Regions from separate parts of the Vagococcus sp. JNUCC 83 genome, predicted to be linked through region 2. Evidence: predicted binding sites of a transcription regulator. Region 2 holds the regulator's gene; the other holds the start of a gene.
What was found. Region 2 encodes HrcA, which represses chaperone genes, less so after heat shock. Its sites were predicted from a motif close to TTAGCACTCNNNNNNNNNGAGTGCTAA; they were not measured.
Positions count from the first base shown of each region.

Region 1: groES (co-chaperone GroES) is a predicted target of HrcA. The motif match lies at 1,816-1,842, and genes of this name have one in related genera.

Region 1 covers NZ_CM132204.1:147,960-151,392, forward strand. The annotation lists gene groL (chaperonin GroEL) at 1-1,475, opposite strand, end outside; gene groES (co-chaperone GroES) at 1,503-1,787, opposite strand; gene JNUCC83_RS00785 (redox-sensing transcriptional repressor Rex) at 2,070-2,705, opposite strand; gene JNUCC83_RS00790 (ABC-F family ATP-binding cassette domain-containing protein) at 2,892-3,433, shown strand, end outside.
Region 2 covers NZ_CM132204.1:1,246,528-1,249,960, forward strand. The annotation lists gene dnaK (molecular chaperone DnaK) at 1-728, opposite strand, end outside; gene grpE (nucleotide exchange factor GrpE) at 780-1,352, opposite strand; gene hrcA (heat-inducible transcriptional repressor HrcA) at 1,369-2,415, opposite strand; gene hemW (radical SAM family heme chaperone HemW) at 2,705-3,433, opposite strand, start outside.

The DNA of each region.
Region 1 (3,433 bases), 1.1 Mb from region 2:
TCTACGATACCAGCATCAATCATATTAACCCAAGTATCATCTTTAGCATTGTAACCAACGCCAGCATCAGCTTGTTTTAATTTGTCAACAACAACTGAGCCTTCCATACCAGCATTTTCAGCGATTTGACGAACAGGTTCTTCTAAAGCACGAACAACGATGTTCACACCAGTTTTTTCGTCACCAGTGACATCAAGTTCAGAAACTTTTGGCAATACATTAACAAATGCTGTACCACCACCTGCAACAATTCCTTCTTCAACAGCAGCACGAGTTGCGTTTAATGCATCTTCAATACGTAATTTTAATTCTTTTAATTCTGTTTCAGTTGCTGCACCAACTTTAATAACTGCAACACCACCAGCTAATTTAGCTAAGCGTTCTTGTAATTTTTCACGGTCAAAGTCTGATGTTGTTTCAGCAATTTGAGAACGGATTAATGACACACGATTTTCAATATCTTTTTTATCGCCATTTCCTTCAACAATTGTTGTGTTATCTTTATCGATAACCACTTTGCTTGCAGAACCTAACGCGTCGATTGTTGTGTCTTTTAAGTCTAATCCTAAATCTTCTGTTATAACAGTTGCGCCAGTTAAAGCGGCAATGTCTTGTAACATTTCTTTACGTCGGTCACCAAAACCTGGAGCTTTAACAGCAGCTACGTTGAATGTACCACGGATTTTATTTAAAACTAATGTTGGTAAAGCTTCACCATCAACATCATCAGCAATAATTAACAATGGTTTACCTTGTTGTAATATTTGTTCTAATAAAGGTAAAATATCTTGAATGTTAGAGATTTTTTTGTCTGTGATTAAGATGTATGGATTTTCTAAAACAGCTTCCATCTTGTCGTTGTCAGTTACCATATATTGAGATAAGTAACCACGGTCAAATTGCATTCCTTCTACAACATCTAATTCAGTTTCAATCCCTTTAGATTCTTCAATTGTGATAACGCCATCGTTACCAACTTTTTCCATTGCTTCAGAGATTAATTCACCAATTTTTTCACTACCAGAAGAAACAGCAGCTACTTGTGCAATCGATTCTTTAGAATCAATTTTTTTAGAAATAGCGTGTAATTCTTCAACAGCTTTTTTAGTAGCAAGCTCAATCCCACGGCGAATACCGATTGGATTTGCACCAGCAGTCACATTTTTAAGACCTTCACGAACAATTGCTTGTGTTAAAACAGTAGCAGTTGTTGTTCCATCACCAGCGATATCGTTTGTTTTAGAAGCTACTTCGGCTACTAATTGAGCACCCATGTTTTCAAAACGATCTTCCAGTTCAACTTCTTTAGCGATAGTGACACCATCATTTGTAATTAACGGAGAACCAAATGATTTATCTAAAACAACGTTACGTCCTTTAGGTCCTAAAGTTACTTTTACAATATTTGCTAATGTATCAACACCACGTACCATTGAGCTACGAGCATCTTCAGAGAATTTAATATCTTTTGCCATTTATTGTTCACCTCATCATTTTATTTTTTATTCTACGATTGCAATAATATCTTTATCATGTAGTACTAAGTAATCTTCGCCAGAGTCACTGACTTCTTGTCCGGCATATTTTTCAAATAGGACAGTTTGTCCAACGTTTACAGATACGGATAATTTTGTCCCATTTTCTAAAGTACGACCATCACCAACAGCAATGACCTCACCTGTTTGAGATTTTTCTTTTGAAGCTGATGTTAAAACTAATCCACTGGCAGTTTTTTCTTCTGCTTCTTTTACTTTAATAACAACACGATCTCCTAATGGTTTTAACAATGTGTATCCCTCCATAATTTTATATTTTTTAGCACTCTTATTTATCGAGTGCTAATCACATCTTTTATAATACAGACAAATGTTTTTTTTTGCAAGCATTTTGATACTTTAAGAATAGATACTTTTTATATTGAATTATTACCATCTTTAATCCTAACATGTCATAGTGAATGTTTTTAGTTTATTTTTGTTGATTGAATTGGACAAAAAACACCATGCAAAAGAAAATACACTATTACTTAGCAAAAAAGACTCAACGAAAAAATTCGTTAAGCCTTTTGGTTAGTCTTCTTTATAATTTGATAGGAAATAGATTAATGTTTGCATTTCATTGGTTAAGTCAACGTTTTGAATTTGAACTCCTTTTGGAACGTTAATTCGAATAGGTGTAAAGTTCATAATTCCTTTTATACCAGCTTCAACTAATTTATCAGTATTTTCTTGCGCGTGTGCTGGTGGGACTGTTAAAATAGCAACATCAATATGTTGTGCACGTATTTGTTCAACCATTTCACTAGCGTCATACACTGGAACACCATCTAATATACGACCAACAATATCTGGATTAACATCGAAAGCAGCACTGATACGAATGCTATCACTTTGGTGAAAACGATAGTTTAACAAGGCATGTCCTAAGTTACCCACACCAACTAAAGCCACATTTGTTAAGCGATCTTCATTTAGTGTTTTGGCAAAAAATGTCATTAAACTTTCTACATCATAGCCATAGCCACGTTTACCTAGTTCCCCAAAATAAGAAAAATCGCGGCGGATAGTGGCGCTATCAACTTTGACAGCTTCGCTTAATTCAGTTGAAGAAACCTTTTTTTTACCTGAATCAAATAAAAATTTTAAATATCGATAATACAAAGGTAACCTTTTGGCAGTTGCCTTTGGGATAGTCGTGTCTTTCATAATAATTCCCTCACTTTTTTATCTTATACCCTAATTGTTATAAAGTTCACGTTAATAGGATACCTTTACTAAAGGATAAAAGCAATTTTTACGCTTACACTTGAGTACTTATGAACGATAAATATACCAAACATAATACTATATTTATGATAAACTGTTTTTAGAAGTTAATAGATGGAGGAAGTTATGATTTTATTACAAGCCAATAATGTCTCTCGATTATTTGGAGATGACGTATTATTTGAAAACATACAATTAGACATACAAGATAAAAGTAGAATAGCATTAGTTGGACGAAACGGTGCTGGAAAATCGACATTACTAAAAATTTTAGCTGGAATGGAAGAACCAGACACAGGATTAGTAACGAAGACGAAGGATTTAACGATTGGTTATTTGGACCAACATACAGGCCTTGAATCAGATAAAACAATTTGGGAAGAGATGTTGAGTGTCTTTGATTATGTACAAGAAATGGAAAAAAAAATACGCCAGTTGGAGCAAGATATTGCCAATCCTGACATTCACGATGATGAAGAAGCTTACCAACAAGTGTTAAAGGATTATGATAAATTACAACACGAGTTTAATGAGATAAATGGATACGGATATGAATCGGAAATAAAATCAGTGTTACATGGTTTTCGATTTGATGAATCATTTTTTGATGTACCCGTTCAAAATCTATCTGGTGGACAAAAAACTAGATTAGCATTAGCTCGATTATT
Region 2 (3,433 bases):
TCTTTCTTAGCTTTTTCAGCAGCATCTTTCAAACGTTGAACTGCCATTTTATCTTTAGATAAGTCAATGCCATTTTCTTTTTTGAATTCTTCTACTAAGTAGTCAATGATTTTTTCGTCAAAGTCATCCCCACCTAAGTTGTTGTCACCTGCAGTTGATAATACATCAAATACGCCATCACCTAGTTCAAGGATAGATACGTCAAATGTACCACCACCTAAGTCAAACACTAATACTTTTTCGTCACGGTCAGTTTTATCTAAACCATAAGCTAAAGCTGCTGCAGTTGGTTCGTTAACAATACGTTCTACTTCTAAACCAGCGATTTTACCAGCATCTTTAGTTGCTTGACGTTGTGCATCGTTAAAGTAAGCAGGAACTGTAATAACTGCTTTATCCACTTTTTCTCCTAAATAATCTTCAGCAAACCCTTTGATGTATTGTAAAATCATCGCTGAAACTTCTTGTGGAGTATATGTTTTTCCTTCAACTTCTACTTTATATCCAGGTTCACCCATATGACGTTTAATAGAAGAAATTGTATTTGGGTTTGTTACTGCTTGACGCTTAGCAACTTCACCTACTTGGATTTCTCCATTTTTAAATGATACAACAGATGGTGTTGTACGGTTACCTTCTGGGTTAGTAATAATTTTTGCTTCTCCACCTTCTAATACAGCTACTGCAGAGTTTGTTGTTCCTAAGTCAATACCAATTATTTTACTCATATTAAAGATCTCCTTTGTCTAATTAATTTATTTTTAAAAGTTAAATGTATATTATTGTGTCACAACCACCATTGCAGGTCGTAAAATACGTTCATGTAAAACATAACCTTTTTGCAACACTTGAACAATCACATCAGAATCTTGTCCATCTTCAGCTGGAACAGTTTGAACTGCTTGATGTAAATTAGGATCAAACGGTTCTCCTTCAGCTTTAATCTCTTCGATTCCTGACTCTTTAAAAGCATGTAACATACTTTCTCGAACCATCTCGATTCCTTTTTTCATTGCTTCACCATGCTCATCACTCACTTCAATCGCTAACGCACGATCTAAGTTATCTAGGGCTGGTAGTAATTCTTTTGCTAGTTCTTGCGCTCGATATCTAGATGCCTCTTCGCGTTCTTTTTTATGTCGATTTCGCATATTAGCAATCTCAGCTTGAGCTCTTAAGAACTGATCTTCCATCTTATCCAAATCTTCTTGAAGTTTTTCTTCGATAGATTCTTCAGAGTCTGTTTCTTCTATTATTTCTTCTGTTTCAACAGCATCATTATTTTCTACCGTTGCTTCGTTGTCTTTTTTTTCTTCCTCAACTACGTTATCAACTGATTCATCTTTTTTCACTTATGTCAGTCTCCTTTCACTCTCCACTATTTTCCAAATGTCGATAATATGTTTCTAGATGTCTAGAAAGCTCATCCGTCAAAACATCCATTACTCCTAACAGTTTCGAATAGGACATGTTAGCAGGTCCTAAAACAGCTACTAAACCTTTACCTCGTTGAAAAACATCGTATGACCCTGTAACTAAACTCATGTTTTGTAACAAGTCATTGTTTAGTTCCTCTCCAATCTTAATATCAATTTTCCCCGTTGTATCAGAGATAAGTAACTCCGTTAATTTGTCTGTATCACTGATAAGAGAATAAACTGATTGAAACTCGTTTGGGTTTGTTATAGCTTCAGAACTAAGTAGGTTCATTCCGCCACCAACATAGATTTGTTCATCAAATGCTTGATTAAACACATCTTCAAACAAGAACAAGATGTTACTTGAATTACTAAAGTAACGTTGGAGTACCAAAGGAATCTCTGTTCGAAGTTTGTGGTAAACTGTCAAAAGTGTCTCTCCCAACAATCGATCATTGATTATTCGAATCATTTTTTCGATATCTTCAGTTGATACTGAGTGTGGAATTGAAAACACTTGACTCTCAACATATCCTTCATCAATCACAATAATCGCCATCAACTGCCTAGCATTTAATGGTACAATTTGAAACCCTGTCAGTCGTCTTTCTTTTACTTCAGGTCCTAGTGAAAAAGCAGTATAGCTAGTCAACTCTGATAAAATATTAGCCGACCACTCAATAATCTCATTTGTAGCATTAAATTTTCGATTAAATAATCGTCTGATATGTTGAACATCAGTAGAACTTATCGTACTTGCGTCCATCAAATGATCGACATAATAACGATACCCTTGCATTGAGGGGATTCTACCAGAAGACGTGTGCATTTTTTGAATAAGACCAAAATCTTCCAATTTCGATAACTCATTTCGAATCGTTGCTGAACTAACAGTAATCCCATTATTCATCAAGGTCTTCGATCCTACAGGTTGTCCTGTTTCAGTATAGAGTTGAACTAACAATTGCAAGATGTGTTCTTGTCTACTACTCAACATGCGAATCACCTTCCTTATTAGCACTCATTTCTATTAAGTGCTAACTACATTATCAAATATATCAAGGATTATTTTTTTTGTCAACTAAAAGCACCTCTTTTTTAGCACTCTTTTCAATCGAGTGCTAATTTTTATTTAATAACGATAAAATACTTGATGTATAAAGGATTTGTCTTCATTATCCTACAAAAATAAGAAGATTATCACAAACAATTGTCACTTTATTTTGTCAAAAAAAAGAGAATAACAAAAAAACAGCCTAATTTTTTCACTTTAGACTGTTTTAATCTTATTTTTCTAGTAAAAACTTCTCAAAAACATCATTTCCTAAAATTAACCCTTTATCTGTTAACGACATAAATGAGTCTTTCACTTGTAACATCCCATCATCCATTAACTGTGTAGCAATCTCACCATAAACCGTTTCAAACGTCTGATTAAATTTCTCCTCAAAACGTTCCAAAGACACGCCTTGTTTTTTACGAAGCCCTAAAAACATCTCTTCTTCCATTTGATGTTTGATGGTTAGATTTTCCGTTGTTATAGTTGGTAGCTTATCTTCTCTTAATGGTTCTAGGTAATGTTGGATAGGCCCGTGATTTTTATAGCGAATATTCCCTAAATAACCACTGGCTCCTGCGCCTAGACCATAGTAGTGTTCATTATTCCAATAAACCAAGTTGTGACGACTTTCTTTTCCAGGCTCACAAAAATTACTCACTTCATAATGGTGCTTTCCTGCTAACGTCATCCGCTCAATTGCACGCTCAAACATATCTCCTTCGACATCAATGCCAGGCAGATGAAGTCGGCCTTGTCTTGCCCAATTATAAAACATCGTCTTATTTTCTAAGATAAGAGAATACATTGAATAGTGAGGTAAGTCTAATCCCAATGCTTTATCTAATGTGTCTTCAAAACTTTCCATCGTTTGGTTTGGCAAGGCATAAATTAAATCAATACTCACATTAGAAAAATCCGCTTTTTCTAATAAATTCATCGTATCAAAAACGTCTTG